DNA from 2 places in the Neobacillus sp. plas4 genome. Region 1 is predicted to be linked to the other one. Evidence: riboswitches for the same ligand, from Rfam matches in the RefSeq annotation. Region 1 holds a riboswitch; the other holds the start of a gene.

The links. Region 1 has a riboswitch for thiamine pyrophosphate ahead of thiT (energy-coupled thiamine transporter ThiT). Riboswitches for the same ligand answer to the same signal wherever they lie in the genome.
Region 2: another riboswitch for thiamine pyrophosphate. It lies ahead of thiM (hydroxyethylthiazole kinase); the one in region 1 lies ahead of thiT (energy-coupled thiamine transporter ThiT).

The regions. Positions count from the first base shown of each region.
Region 1 is NZ_CM170152.1:1,464,578-1,474,746, reverse strand. Features, by position in the region: gene AC2TFD_RS07370 (ABC transporter ATP-binding protein) at 1-147, opposite strand, end outside; gene AC2TFD_RS07365 (sigma-Y antisigma factor component) at 465-665, opposite strand; gene AC2TFD_RS07360 (YxlC family protein) at 662-1,009, opposite strand; gene sigY (RNA polymerase sigma factor SigY) at 963-1,520, opposite strand; gene AC2TFD_RS07350 (transglycosylase domain-containing protein) at 2,101-4,128, opposite strand; gene AC2TFD_RS07345 (helix-turn-helix transcriptional regulator) at 4,254-4,712, opposite strand; gene AC2TFD_RS07340 (FeoB-associated Cys-rich membrane protein) at 4,816-4,971, opposite strand; gene feoB (ferrous iron transport protein B) at 4,991-6,997, opposite strand; gene AC2TFD_RS07330 (FeoA family protein) at 6,997-7,221, opposite strand; gene thiT (energy-coupled thiamine transporter ThiT) at 7,551-8,126, opposite strand; TPP riboswitch at 8,252-8,358, opposite strand; gene AC2TFD_RS07320 (histidine kinase N-terminal domain-containing protein) at 8,477-9,610, shown strand; gene AC2TFD_RS07315 (MerR family transcriptional regulator) at 9,797-10,169, shown strand, end outside.
Region 2 is NZ_CM170152.1:3,052,696-3,059,201, forward strand. Features, by position in the region: gene AC2TFD_RS15160 (hypothetical protein) at 1-292, shown strand, start outside; gene AC2TFD_RS15165 (MHYT domain-containing protein) at 329-1,825, opposite strand; gene AC2TFD_RS15170 (TIGR01777 family oxidoreductase) at 2,047-2,955, shown strand; gene AC2TFD_RS15175 (hypothetical protein) at 3,279-3,590, opposite strand; TPP riboswitch at 3,770-3,881, shown strand; gene thiM (hydroxyethylthiazole kinase) at 3,982-4,788, shown strand; gene thiD (bifunctional hydroxymethylpyrimidine kinase/phosphomethylpyrimidine kinase) at 4,801-5,607, shown strand; gene thiE (thiamine phosphate synthase) at 5,616-6,266, shown strand.

The sequences.
Region 1 (10,169 bases):
AAGATGTATATCATCTATGGCCATTCCGATTAACTTTGGGGGTAAAACATCTAGTACCCCAACTAAAATTAATAATGTAATCGCAATCAGATAACGCTGCCAGTTTTCTCTAAAAAACCAACTTAATTTCTTTAAAACTGAAAACATGTCTAACCCCCCTTGTAAAAAAAAGAAAAAGGCATACCGCAATAGAGTGCAGTATGCCCCACCTAAAAATAGAGACAAAAAAACACACGTTACGTATAAAAAGAACGTAACCTGTGTTTTAATCCATCCAATTTTTTAAATCGACTCACCAAAAAAGGTCAAAAGGACGCAGGTTACATTCGAATATTCAGTTGCAGATAAAGTTCCGTTTACTTCAATCATTTTGTAACCCTCCATTTCCTTTTTTTTCATCCTTTGTTAGAGTATCACCAGTTTATTTAGATGTCAATTGCTATTTTTCAGAATTTTCCTAACGACTAATCTGTCTTTTTTCGAAAAATCTTTCGTACAAATAATAAGTAAAAAAGTGTTGGCATTGGTGCTTGAATAAGACCAACGATTCCCCATAACCAATAATTATGGTTGCGTTTCCTGGCATCTAAGAATAAAAAGATACTTTGAAGCAGCAGTATCCCAGCTATTAGAATGATAACAGCTGGTGAAAGTTCTTGAGTCATTGATTTTTCACCTTCTTACTAAAACGGCTCATGGTATAAAGTGCAATAAAAACCGTGGTAATAATTTGAATTAGTATAAAAACGGTCGGCATTTGATATAAAGAAACAATGACTCCGCTTAAAATCATTAATGCGGTCATAATAAACAAGGATAATTCTTTTCGTAAATTTTTCCTGTTTTTCTCCATTTCAACCTCAACCATTTGTTCAAACCATTGTAAATCAGGAGTATAGATAGGGAATTGATCAACCTTACTTAACCCTTCTTGTAGTTTGTGAATAGCATCTAAGTCATGTTTATTTTGATGTTCGTTTTCGAGTTGGACGACCTTCTGTTTCTTCACCTAGTTTCAGCTCCCTTCTTACTGCCAAAATTCCATTATGGACTCTTGATTTAACCGTACCAGGGGAAATTTTCATCCAAGCACCAATTTCATCATAGGAATATCCATAATAATGTTTAAGTACGATTGGGACCCGTACATCTACTGGCAATTTTCCTAATGCCTCCAAGGCATCATTCCATTCCTCATTACGGCTTTCAAAATGCCATTTTAACTTACGAAAAACTTCCTCTTGTCCTTTCCATTTACGCTCTCTTTTTTGCTTTCTACATTGGTCAATGTATGAATTGGTAGCAATGGAGATTAACCAAGTTGAAAATTTACTTTGACCATTATAGAGATGAATTTTTTGAATACATTTTGCCATAGTATCTTGTGCGAGTTCTTCTGCTATATCGGGATTCATTGTAATTTTCAATAAATACCTTACAAGGAATGGATAATTTTCTTTAAAAACACAAGCAAATGCAAGATGATCCCCTTCTTTTGCACTTTTTATGATTGGATCCATCCGTTAGTCCTCTCTTTCCCCCATCAATCCCTCTTTTATTTATTTATGTATAAGACGTGTATGCACGATTTTCGTTCACTGATTTTTTACTTTTTTATAATCCAAAATCTACTTTATTCTATCACAAAAGGCACGAATTTCTTCGTGCCTGGGTTCGAATACTTACTAACGCGATTGATGAAGGACAAAACTCACCTAGATTCCATACAATTTGTCCTTCATCACATCTATGAAGGACAAAACTCACCTTGTTTCCATTCGATTTGTCCTTCATCACATCTATGAAGGACAAAATTCACCTAGATTCCATTCGATTTGTCCTTCATCATATCTATGAAGGGACAAAACTCACCTTGTTTCCATTTGATTTGTCCTTCATCACACCTATTAAGGACAAAACTCACCTTGTTTCCATTCGATTTGTCCTTCATCACACCTATGAAGGACAAAACTCACCTTGTTTCCATTCGATTTGTCCTTCATCACACCTATGAAGGACAAAACTCACCTTGTTTCCATTCGATTTGTCCTTCATCACATCTATGAAGGACTACATGGGCAATCTCGTTCCGCCACCCTATTAATGATTAAAATTAGGTCCTATTTTATTCCAGCGTTTCTCCCATTTTTCTTTTTGCCTACGCCATTTTTCTTCCCATTTTCTGGCACCTTCATAAAAATTCTCTTCAAGTGATTTTCGAATTATCTCTTCCTCTTCTTGTTTATCTTTCATCAACGTATCAATGTGTGGGACATTAAAACGTGTGGGAGGAGTATCTTTTAATGCTTCTTTCATGATTTCACGGAACACAATTGCTGCCCCTCCACCACTTGTTGTTTTAAGGTAATGTTTCTCATCGGTTTTATCGTATCCTACCCATACCGCTCCAACTAACTCCGGTGTATAGCCAACAAACCATTGATCTTTAACACCTTTAACCCCTTCGATTGGCACTTGTGTTGAACCTGTTTTCCCTGCAATTTCTATGCCTGGTATTTGGGCACTCTTCCCCGACCCCTGCTCTACTACTCCAAGCAGCATCGTATTTATTTGATCCGTCACAGCTTTTGTTGTAACTTTTTCTTTCCTCTCCTTCCACTCTGCTACCAGATTGCCTTCTACATCTATTATTTTATTAATGACATGGGCTTTCTTTCGGACACCATTATTTGCGAAAACAGAATAGGCTTCAGCCATTATTAAGGGAGATACTCCGCGTTCTACACCCCCTAGAGCAAGGGAAAGATTTCGGTCACCCTTTTCTAAAGGAATCCCATATCTTCTCGTTGCCTCTAATCCCTTTTCAATCCCAATTTCATTTAATAGCCACACGGCTGAAACATTTTTCGAATCCTTTACCGCTTCGTACATAGGTACTTCGCCTGCATATTCATGATTGTAATTGCTTGGTTCATACTCCCCAAAGCTCATTGGTTCGTCCTTTAACATATCTGTTATTTTCCAGCCGTTTTCTAGTGCAGGCGTGTAGACTGCCAGCGGTTTTATCGATGAGCCTGGCTGTGCCTTTAATTGAGTTGCACGGTTATAGCCTCTAAAGGTATGTTCCCCGCGTCCTCCAACGATTGCTCGGATGCCGCCGGTTTTTGGATCAAGCAGAATCCCGCCGCTTTGAACAATTTGATCACTTCCCTTTGGAAATAAGGTCTTATTTTCGTAGGTTTTTTCCATCGAATTTTGCATATTAGGATCCAGTTCGGTATAGATTTTATATCCCCCTGTTAATAATTCATCTTGAGACAAATGATATTCCTTAATGGCTTCCTCAAACACTTGGTCAACATAGTGAGGATATTTCCCTCGGTAGGGGTCCCCGCCTCTATTATTTAAGATTACTTTTTCATTTATTGCTTGTTCATACTCCTGTGGTGTTAAATAGCCTTGCTTTTTCATTTGTGCTAGAACAAGGTTTCTTCTCTGTGTTGCTTTTTCTAAGTGATGATAGGGATTTAAAGATGAAGGGGCCTTAATTAAACCTGCAAGTAAAGCTGATTCACCAATCGTCAGATCGTTCACTTCTTTTGCGAAATAATTTCGTGCCGCATGCTTAATTCCCCATGCTCCATCACCAAAATAGATCTGGTTTAAGTACATTTGAAGGATTTCCTGTTTACTGTATTGCCTCTCAATTTTCATTGCTAAAAATACTTCATCTACTTTTCTTTTCAAGGTTTTTTGTGAGGTTAGTAACGTGTTTTTTGTTAACTGCTGGGTAATGGTGCTGCCGCCCTCTACCATACCGCCAGCCTTTATATCCCGGATAAGCGCCCTGGTAATCCCGATAAAGTCAACACCATGGTGTTCATAAAATCGTCTGTCCTCGATGGCGATGACTGCATTTTTCAACGTGTCAGGGACATGTTTAATTGAAATGCCTTCATTTTTGTTGGCTGATATCTTGCTGGCAATTTCACCATGTAAATCATAAAATACTGTCGCTTGAGGGAGTTCATTCTTTAGTGGAGAAATATCCACATCCATCGAATAAGCATATACAATTCCTAAAAAGCCTAAAATCAGAAGAGAAAAGGAAAGAACCATCACTTGGGTCATATGCCACCGCTTCCAATTATTCACAACCTTTTTCATGCTCTCCTCCTTGATGTAAATATACAATTATGTTGGACATCATTTTCTTTTTCCCTAAAAGGGGAAAAATTAACCAAATGGGTGCAAATAAAAAAGCAACCGAAATATTTCCCGATTGCTTCTCTTTATTGGTATAGCTTGGTAACCTCTTTAAAGCGGATTTTCGCTTGTTTCTCATCAAAGCTGCTATAAATCCGATAATGTTTGTCATCCAAAATACGAAAATGTTTACTAAGAATATTCTGCTGAAGGATAAAGCCGTTTTTTCTTAACACTTCTCGCCACCAAATCCGGCCGCCAAATGTTTTCATTTTTCGGTAGTCGATCCCTTCGCGCGCAACTGTCTCTAGAACTTCTAGCGGTTCATTTCCAAATAAAAATTGGACTGTTTCGGTTTCTCGAAACAATGCAACGATTGATACAACCGTTGACCAGCTTGCAAGTACCCTCCCTTTTTCAATCTGTACCAGTGTTTTTTTGGATATACCTATAATCTCAGCCATTTTATCTTGTGTATAACCTGCTTCTGTGCGGATTAATCGTAATTTATCAGAAACTAGCTTAATGATCTCTTCTCTATTCATCTTCGTAACCCACTTTCAATTCCTACTAGTGTAATATTACACAAGTTCCCTACAAATTAAAAGAAAAAAACTGCTATCGTATTTGATGATAGCAGTTTTTTGTTCATTTAGGGGGAATGCCGCACTGACTTTGACTAGAGCAGGATTTTTCAAGATCACAAGCTGCACATTTTCCTTTTTTTGATTTATTTATAAATTTAACCAATGCCCATGTGGCGTAACCAAAAATCGCAGCGCCAATGATAATATTTGCTATCATTGAGATCACCTTCCTACTCTTAGACTAGACCAAACAGCTTGCCGCCCTGATAAATAAACAAGCATAAAACATACGCAAGTATTAGGGCATAAAGAATTGAAAAAGCCGTCCATTTTCTTGAACCTGTTTCTTTATAGATTGTTGCGGCAGTTGCCAAACAGGGGATATATAATAGAATAAAAACCATAAAGCTGTACGCAGCAAGCGGTGTATAGAAATCGCTCAGTAAACCTTGCAAACTCGCATTTTCGGGTACGAAATAAATAATATTCATGGTAGAAATAATAGCTTCTTTTGCTAAAAATCCTGTTATTAGAGAGGCCGCTGCCTGCCATGTCCCAAATCCAATTGGATCAAGAATTGGTGCAAATAAATTCCCAATCGCTGCTAAAAAGCTATCATCCATTTCCACTTTTAATCCATTTGGTCCCGTATAGGATAACAGCCAAATGAAAACAGAGCCAGCAAAGATAAATGTTCCAGCTTTTCGAACAAAGCCCTTTCCCTTATCCCAGGTACTTCTCCAAAGCGACTGGAATTGAGGTAGCCGATATGGCGGCAGTTCAATAACGAACAGAGATATTTCAGATTTCAATAAGGTTTTAGAGAATATTTTTGCTAATAGTAATGCAATTACAATTCCCAGAACATAAAGACTTAACACAAATAGAGCTTTGTGTCCAACAAAAAATGCACCAACAAATAATGCGTATACAGGAAGTCGTGCAGAGCATGACATGAGTGGTGTTAATAATATTGTCATTAGTCTTTCACGTGACGTTTCAATTGTTCTGGCAGCCATGATACCAGGTACATTACAACCAAACCCGATCATCATCGGAATAAATGCCTTTCCATTTAGCCCAACAGACTCCATAATCCGATCCATTACGAGGGCAACCCGTGCCATATAACCTGAATCCTCTAATAAAGAAATAAAAAAGAAAAGAATAAAAATCTGTGGAACAAATACTAGTACCCCGCCGACACCTGCAATGAGACCCTCAATAATCAGCGCATGGATAAAGTCAGAAGCGTGTATCGCAAGTAATAGGCTTTCAAATCCCGCTGTTACCGGTCCAGTCAAAAATCCATCAAGGATGTCAGACAATGGTGTTCCCAGCCAATCAAACGTCAGCATAAACATCAAATACATGCATAGCAGGAAGATTGGCATTCCTAAGTAACGATTGGTAACAATTGCGTCTATTTTTTCCGACAAGGGTTTAGTTGTACCTATTTTTTGAACAGATGACTTTAAAATTTTCTCTATAACTTCTTTCCTCTTCATATATATAAAACTTGCAAGTGTTTTTACATTGTTATTTTCTTGTATAACTACAGACTCTAACTGGGAAATAAGTTCTTCAAGCTTATGAACCTCAACAAAATCAGCGAGATATGTTTTTACATATTCATTGCTCTCAAATAGTTGAATAGCAAGCCATCTAGGTGAATGATTGGTCTTCCCTATTAATTCCATACTTATTTTATTTATGGCATCTTCTACAGCACCACCATAATAAATATGTTTTTTTACCTTTGAATGGTTGGATTCAGTGGAAATAACTTCAATTAATCGATCACACCCTTTTCCACTCCGAGCAACTACAGGAACAACGGGTACCCCTAGGATTAGTGACAGCTTTTCAGGATCAATTTGAATTCCTCGTTTTGATGCGACATCAACCATATTTAGGCCGATTAGAGATGGTTTTTCATATTCAAGCATTTGTAAGGTTAAATGTAAATTACGTTCTAACTGAGAAGCATCTAAAATATTTAACAGCCTGTCTACCTGTTCTTCCAAGAAAAAAGAAGTTACAACCCCTTCATCCTTTGATAATGGATTAAGTGAATAAACACCAGGCAAGTCAATTAACCTTCCTATATTATTCTTAAAGACTCCGACCTTTTTCTCAACGGTTACGCCACTCCAGTTACCAACGTATTCATAGGATCCTGTTAGATTATTAAACAATGAGGTTTTTCCAGTATTCGGGTTTCCAATGAGGGCAACTTCCATTAAACTCTCTCCACTTCTATTAAGCGTGCCTCTTTGCGGCGGAGACCAACACACTGTCCGCATGATTCAATCATCACTGGTCCGCCAAATGGCATGATACATTTAACACAAACTTCTGAACCCTCAGTAATTCCCAGGTCCATCAGCCTTCTCTGTACTAAGCGGCCTACCTTAGAAATATTAACGATGATTCCTTTCTCTCCTACCTTAAATGATCCGAACATTTCTATCACCCTTACATATGTTAATTGAGAATGATTATCTTTATTTATAAGGTAATTTTACCATTTATATCTGCTAAATTATGTGACAAAAAACCGAAATAAAATAAGAAAAGCGTAAGCGCCCTGGTCAGCGGCGTATGGCCTGGAGGGCTCCAACTGAGATAAAGGAAACACGAAGAGCCGTAGGCGATTCGATGGTGACTTATCGTAGGGCGGAGACCGAAGGACACTAGCCGCTAGGGCGCTGGAGCTGGACAGTAATCTAGGTTCAAAAATTCATCCTTTATTTCAAAAAAAAGAGAAAAGTCAAGGACTTTTCTCTTTTTATCTTAGATCATTTTTTTCGGTGCCGCACTTATAATCAGGATTACAATGATTGCACTTACGATAAAGCTTGGAAGCATGTAGGTTCCATTGTAAACAAAGGAATACACAGCTACTGGCTGACCCGCAGGCGCATATTCACCAAAAAATACGATTCCGGAATAGACGTGAGCAAGATATCTTAATGCACTTCCCAAGAATGTACCTAAAACTACATAAGTGATCCAGCTTTTTTTGTGATTATTTGCAAGAGAATTTTTCACCTGTGAAGCAAAAATTCCTGCTAAACCAACGACTGAAAAGGCAATGCCATAATCAATAATACCTTGAAGCAGTGTATAGATTTGCGAAAAGCCTAGAATGAACTGAAGTAATCCAAGTAAAAACCCAGATAGGATACCGCCTTTCCACCCCCAACGAAAGGACATTAAGAAAATTGGTATCATCGCGATCGAAATGGATCCTCCTTGCGGCCATATTTTTAGCGACAAGAGACCTGAAACCAAATCTAATAAATATGCTAGTGCTGAAAATACGGCTACTTCGACTAGAAATAATGTTTTATTGCGCTTTTTTTCCATACTTGTTCCCCCTAATTTTTTTGGAGAACGTTCGATAGGCTTATTCCTGTAATTTAATATGGTGCCTTATTAACAAAAAAAAGCAATGCACGACATATAAGGATTGTCTGCATTGCTTGATATTGATATCTGGCAAACCACATCCCTACGCTAGCGTTAACTAACAGGTTCATAGGGTCAGAACTCGAACGTTCACTCTCAGCCACCGAAAGCAGCTCCCCTTGTGGAAATATTTAATTAATTTCTTAACAAATATACTATTTTTATAGAACTTTTACAAGGAAAACCTCCTAATCATGGTATAATTAAATAACTAGTCTGTTCGGATTTGCCTTAGGAGGAAAAGTGTGATGGTATCTGAAGTACAAACGGAATTAATTACTTTTTTTGATAAGAATAAAAAAAGTTTAATAGAAGAGTGGGAAAATTCAATTGTCATAGCTGATGGAGATCCCTTTAAAGAAAAAATAAGGCAGAATGGGATAACTATGTTTAATATAGTGCTAGACATGCATAAACTGAATGAACAAGATTTATTAGAGATGATTCAACAGCATGCATTAGAAACTTCTGAAGAAAGAGCCCAAGCCAATATTAATATTGGCGATTTTGTCTATAATGTCAATCTCGGAAGAACCATTTTATACAGTTATTTAGGGAAATCTGGTTTACAATGGTCAGTTCTTCAAGAATCAATTAATAGGATAAATTTCTGCTTTGATAAATTCCTTTATTACGCAGTTACTCATTATACAGAAGCTAAAAACAAAATTATTGAAGAAAAAACGATGTTTATTGATTCGACTCATCAAGACCGTTTAACCCTTCTCGGGCAAATGACATCAAGTTTTATCCATGAATTTAGAAATCCACTCACTTCGATTCAAGGATTTATTCAACTTCTTAAGGCTGACCATCCGGATATGAAATATTTAGAGATTATTTCAAGTGAGTTAGACCAGCTGAATTTTCGAATTTCACAATTTTTATTATTATCAAAGAAAGAACTAATAGGAAAAGAAAAAGAGGAATTTCATTTTAATAAATTAATTGATGAGGTTTTAAATTTCTTATATCCTTCAATTTTAGATGGTAAAGTAAAAATAAAAAAAGAAATTGTCGAAGAAATTTCTCTTTATGGATATGCAGATGAAATTCGTCAGGTTTTTATTAATATTATCTTTAATGCCATTGACGTGTTAATTCATCACAGAATTCCAAACCCAACCATCGAAATTAACAGTTATATTGAGAATAACACCCATGTTATGTTATCTATATCCAATAATGGGCCAATGATCCCTTCTGAATTAAGTAAAACGATATTCGAGCCTTTTTTTACAACAAAAAAACTCGGTACCGGGCTCGGGTTGTTCGTGTGCAAAGAAATTATTGAAAAACATAAAGGTGAATTAACCTGTTCATCGTCGCCTAAAATCACGATATTTACAATTAGATTACCATTAGCTGCGTCTCCTTTATAGGAGACTTTTGTTTCTTATTTTATTTTTGAAAATTTATAATTTTCTTATTCATACCTGCGGAACTTTATTCATAAAATATTGATACTAACTATTATTCAAACTAGAACGTTTGACTGTACAGTTGTAATTGACTATAATTATTTTAAAATTTAGTGATCGAGGTGGTATGATGGGGCTGTCTATCGTATCGGTGAATTAGCGGAAATTGCAATGGTCTCTAAGCGGACAATCGATTATTATACTTCACTTGGTTTATTAAACGCAGAGCGTTCCAAATCTAATTACCGAATTTATTCTGAGGAAACGTTAAAGGACTTAAAGTTTATAGAAGAATGTAAGAGTTTACACTTTCCACTTGAAGAGATTAAAAGAAAGCTAGATATGAGGAAAGACAAATCAATTTGTGAAGCAGAAGTGGAAAAACATCTAAATATAGTTATACAGCAAATGCATCAACTGCAAAATGATTTATTTGACCTCATTCCAATTAGTTATAAATTGGATGACCTGCAGAAAGAAAATTTAACTACCAATCTTATGCTGCTTAAATCAGTCTTAA
Region 2 (6,506 bases), 1.6 Mb from region 1:
TGCCATTCATCTTGATTTTAATGGATTTCATCAAAAAGCATTAGAGGCAACCAATTTTCAATACATGTTGTTTTATCCAGGTTTCTATGTTTATGCAGTTTGGGATGCCTGGTACTTTGCAAAGCCAAATGCCGCCGATAAAACAAAATCCGCCATCCCTTTTTTGATTGGAGGGTTTCTGGGTGAATTTGGTGCGATATTTGCTTCACGGTTATCGATTCCCACTCTTACTGTTGGTTTGTTAATGATCGTACCAATGATTACTGGCATGATTATTTTTCGAAATCAATAAAAAGGCTTTACCTTTGTGTAGGTAAAGCCGACGCACTTAGGAAGATTGGGTTAATGTTAGATCGTCGTCCTCATTCATGCTTAGATAATCTAAATGACTAATCTCTATTGGTAAAGTGATGGTAACAGTCGTAGAACTATTTGGAACACTCTTTATTTCGAATTTTCCATTGTGATTTTGAATGATTTTCTTGCTTACCATTAACCCCAAACCCGTTCCTTCTGATTTTGTTGTGTAAAATGGAGTCCCTAATAAATGGATTTTATCCTGTGGGATCCCCACACCATTATCCACAATGGAAAGAACTAAATGAGCGTCTTTTTGTTCCATTCGAACCATTATCTTTCCACCATCAGGCATGGCTTCGATGGAATTCTTGATTAGATTGGCAGCCACTTGCTTAATTTGGTTTTCCTCGCACTTAATAAGAAAACGTTCGCCAACAAATTCTGGAAAAATTTCGATATTGTTCATAATCGCTTGGGTATTTAACAGGGTGATTACATTTTTAATACTGACCGATAGATCGGTTAAGGAATAATGAACAATATGGGGTTTTGACAGGACCATAAATTCACTTACGATAAAATTAATCCTGTTTATTTCGTCAATCATAATCTTCGAATAACGTTTATTGGTTTCTAAATCGTCGGTCTCATTCATCATTTGGGTAAATCCTTTTAATGTCGTTAATGGATTTCTGATTTCATGGGCCACCCCAGCAGCCAATTCACCCACCAGTGATAGTTTCTCCGATTCTCTTAACTTTTTCTCATGCTGATTAAGGTCCTTCATTTTTTTAATTAGTTTTTTATCAAGGAAAGCACTCGATAATAACATAATCAGCACGACAACAATAGCAGGGACACTAATGAACGAACTCAAGGTACTCGAATTAACCGAGTAATAGGTGGATCCAGAAATGAGATTTGGTTGATAGTGAAGAATGGTCCCCCACATTCCAATATAATGCATTCCTGCGATACCAATCCCCATTAATATGCTGCTCAATATCCGCCAATTAAATTTCATGGCATAGTGATGATTAAAGTAGAATAATACCCATAGTGAGCCGAATGCAGCTGTAAAAGCAATTAAAAAAGACAAAAGTACAATAGGCGTCTTATACGTGATAGAGAAATTTATATGCATCGCTTCCACACCTAAATAGTGCATACAAACGATTCCTCCACCCATCAACAGACTAGATAAAAAGAGTCTAAAAAGATTAGCTTTCATCAAAAAGAAGGCAAGCCCTGTGCCTGAGATGGAAATCAGCAGCGATAGTAATACTATTCGCGCATCATATTCAATTGGATTCGGCAGCTCCATCGCGAACATAGCAACAAAATGCATCGTCCAAATCCCAATCCCCATGGCAATCGCACAACCCAATAACCACAAATGGTATTTAATATTTTTAAAGATAATCATTTTCCATCTAAGATCTAACGCGATATATGAAAAAAGAATACCGAGAAGAATGGAAAAAACCAACCAGTAATCATTATAGGACCCTGCCATATGCTCCATCGTAAACCACTTCCAATTACTTTCTATTTCCTACCATGATTCACTTCCAAGCGAGAGATTATAACGGAAAAAGGAAAAACGGGAATTTGTACCTAATGAAACAAGAGGATCTGCAAACATTGAATATTGTTTATTTCGTTTAAAGTCAGAAGTTTCTTTGAAAAAAATGGTATAATTTTCATATATATTTTTCGGCACGTTGAATGAATCGGAGGGGAATTATGAAGATTGTAATTGCTGGGGGTTCCGGATTTATTGGTCAAAAGTTAGCAGCACTGCTTCTTGCTGAAGGGCATTCGATCGTAATTCTAACAAGACAAAAGAAGAAATCCTCTGATAAGCTGCAGTATGTTCAGTGGCTTATTGAAGGCACTTCACCAGAAAATGAAATTAATCGTGCAGATGCTTTTATTAATTTGGCGGGGGTTTCCATCAATGATGGGAGATGGACTAAGAGTCATCAGAAGCAAATATATGTCAGCCGGATGACAGCAACAGATGAGTTAGTAAGAATCATCTCAAGCCTGACTGAAAAGCCGTCTGTCTTAGTCAATGCCAGTGCTATTGGCATTTATCCAGCTTCTTTAAAGAATGTTTATAACGAAAATTCATCGGAAATAGCAGACGATTTTCTCGGCAGGACGGTACGTGACTGGGAAAATAAAGCGAAACTAGTAGAAGAACAATCCATTCGAGCGGTGTTTATGAGATTTGGTGTGGTGCTTGGGAAGGAAGGCGGAGCACTTCCGCTAATGGCGCTTCCTTATAAATTATTTGTCGGGGGAAGAGTGGGCTCAGGGGAACAGTGGGTATCTTGGGTTCATGTAACCGATGTCGTCCGCGCCATCCTCTTTGCCCTTGAACATCCTCATCTGAGTGGACCGGTTAATGTCACATCACCCTCGCCACTTCAAATGAGTGAGTTTGGGAAGGCAATAGGTTCTGTTTTACACCGCCCACACTGGTTTCCTGTACCTTCTTTCGTAATGAAAACAGTCCTAGGTCAAAAAAGTACACTCGTTTTGGAAGGTCAACACGTTATGCCTAAAGTGTTAATGGAGGAAGGATTTGAATTCACGTATCCATCACTTAAACCTGCTTTGGAGGATTTACTTACTTTTCATAAATAAGATTCAAACTTGTTTTTAATAGGCAATAATTTTAAGAATCTTAATAGACGGAGAAATTCCGCTTATTTGATAAAATACATTAAAAATATCGAAAATAGACGGAGAGATTCCGCCTATTTATAAATAAAACATAAAAATGGGGGATTTTGCATAGCATAACCGGAAAATTTCCGCTTATATTCCACGAATCATGCCCCATTTTTCAAATAACCGGAAAACTTCCGCTTATTTTACAATCGCTGGTTACTTATGCGCTATTCAACAGACTTATTTAACAAAGCCTTTCAAAATAAAGCAAAGCCCTACTCAATTGAGAAGGGCTATTACTTTTTCTTTTTGACTTTGACGATCCCATTGGCAAAATTATCTCTTTCAAAATAGCATATCACAACATCATCGACTTGAATGTTATCCCCCGATACGATGCTTTCTGCAGAAAAAATTATTTCCTTTCCATCATCGCTTTCACCGTAGTATTTATTCTCCTTAATTTCGCTAATCGTATATTCTATCGTAATGTACTCAGAGGATTCATCGTTAAGATTGGCCACTGTAGATGTGGTTTGTGATTTTACTATAACTAATATTACTAAGATTATTGCAAGCATCCCAAGGATGATCATTCTTTTCAACATAAAAATTCTACCTCCACTATGTATTTTAAGAGATGATGGGGGAAAGTAAATCCGACTTTAATCCTTTGGTCTTATTACCTATAACATACACTCTTTTTGAAGCTGGCGCAGATCCTATCAAATCCAATAAATTGACATATCGAAATTATTAGACTATTATAAGGGATAATTTATAAGATTTTTACTACTAGGGGTGCCCTGATAGACGGGCTGAGAGAAAAACGATACGTTTTTTAACCCTTTGGACCTGATCTGGATTATACCAGCGTAGGAAAGTAGCCAAGCGAAAATATCCTTTTTCTCTAACTATTTAAGCCGGGTCCTGTTAATGGATCTGGCTTTTTTATGTTTAAAAGAGTGATAGGATCATTATTTAGAAGGAGGAACTGCTATGAACAGCAGCGAAATGAGTTTAATTTTACAAAGAGTAAGAGAGGAGAACCCGCTCGTACATAATATTACCAATGTGGTCGTCACCAATTTTACGGCAAATGGGCTACTCTCTCTAGGGGCGTCTCCAGTAATGGCGAATGCTCCAGATGAGGTGGCGGACATGGTTCGGATTTCACGTGCCCTCGTGCTCAATATCGGGACTTTAAACAAAGAGGTGGTCAGCTCAATGATTCTAGCTGGAAAAACAGCGAACGAAATCGGAATTCCAGTAGTTTTTGATCCGGTGGGTGCGGGAGCGACTCCATTTAGAACGGAAATGGCACAAAAGATTATAGAAGAAGTGAAAATATCTGTTCTACGTGGAAATGTGGCTGAAATCGCCAATGTTGTTGGGGAAAAGTGGGAAATCAAGGGCGTTGATGCGGGTGAACAGCAAGGAGATCACGTGGAATTAGCCGTAAACGCAGCGAAAAAGCTCAAAACTACTGTCGTAATCACCGGAAAAGACGATGTTCTTACAAATGGCGAAACAACGTATCTAGTGTCCAATGGACATCACCTGTTAACGAAAGTAACAGGAACTGGTTGCCTATTAACCTCCGTTATCGGTGCATTTGCAGGAGTAGAAAAGAACTTTGTCCATGCTGCATTATCTGCTTTAACTTTCTATGGGATTGCAGCGGAAAAAGCATTCGAAAAGGTTGGTAATGTAGGGCCAGGCAGTTTCCAAATCGAATTTATCAATCAACTTGCCCTTGTTTCTTCAGAAGATATTCATCAATTTGCTTCATTCAAACAGCTATAAGGAGTGATCACCATGAAAAAAGCTTTAACGATTGCCGGCTCTGATAGTGGCGGCGGTGCAGGAATTCAGGCAGATTTAAAGACTTTTCAGGAGTTAGAGGTTTTCGGAATGTCTGCTCTAACCGCAGTAACAGCCCAAAATACATTAGGGGTTCAAGCTGTTTTTCCGATGACAGCGGAGGCCGTTACCAAACAAATCGAATCAATTGGCCAAGATATGGGAACAGATGCCCTTAAAACTGGGATGCTGTTTAATGCAGAGATCATCAAAGGTGTTTCCGAAAAAATAGAATACTATAATTGGAAAAATGTAGTGGTCGATCCTGTTATGATTGCTAAGGGAGGTGCATCGCTGCTACAGAATGAGGCAATTTCGGCCTTAAAACAATATTTGCTGCCTCTTTCGTTGGTCATAACACCGAATATCCCTGAGGCCGAGGTTTTAACGGAAATGTCGATTAAAACCGTAGAAGATAAACGGGCAGCTGCCAAACGACTTAATGATTTAGGAGTTAAGAATGTGGTCATAAAAGGCGGGCATGATGAAGACGAAAATGAATCAATCGATTTATTGTTTGATGGAATCGAATTTACGACATTTACAAGCACAAGAGTTCAGACAAAGAACACACACGGTACAGGGTGTACGTTCTCAGCGGTTGTCACAGCAGAACTGGCCAAGGGTTTAAGTGTATTTGAAGCAGTTTCGAAAGCGAAAAACTTTATACAAGCAGCGATTGAAGATCAACTCGAGATTGGTCAAGGGCACGGACCAACCAATCACTGGGCATATCGGAAAAGAAATCAACTGAAAAGGTAGGATTGCAGATGACGAAGACAATAAGAGAGGCATTGAAAGTCTACTTTATCATGGGCAGTACAAACTGCAAGGATCATCCTGCCCAGGTTTTGCAAGAAGCCATTGAAGGAGGAATTACCCTTTTTCAATTCCGCGAGAAAGGAATCGGAGCCTTAAAAGATGATAAAAAGGTTGAACTCGCCAAAGAACTACAACAAATATGCAGAGACCATCGAATTCCTTTCATTATTAATGACGATATCCGCTTGGCGATCGAACTGAATGCAGATGGTGTACATATAGGACAGGATGACGAGCCGATAGAGGAAGTCAGAAAGATGATTGGCAACGATAAAATCATAGGAGTTTCTGTACATAGTTATGAGGAGGCAATGAATGCATTAGAAGGTGGAGCCGATTATTTTGGAATCGGGCCTGTTTTTCCAACAAAAACAAAAGAAGATGCCAAACCATCTAACGGAACGAAGCTCATTGAAGAATTACGAGCGAGAGGGGTAACCATTCCGATTGTTGGAATAGGTGGAATCACGGCGGAAAATGCTGGGTCAGTCATCCAAGCAGGTGCAGATGGTGTATCGGTTATTACAGCCATAAGCCATGCTCCTTCCGTAACCAACGCAGCTAAAGCATTAAGAAATAGTGTCTTAGATACTCTTTAATCTTATCTATAAAGATTGGATGATTCTCGTATGGAAAAAAGTGAAAAACTTTATTCGTGCCCGTATTAACTCATTTTTGTGGATTACGGTAACGATAAAGCACTATTCGTGCCCGTTAAAGCCCATATTTGTCGTGTTCAGTAACGAATAGGTATTATTTGTTCCCGCTATTGTTCATTTTTGTTGTTTTGGGTAACGAATAGACTCGCTTGAGTAGGTATATCGTATTCTAACCAATGG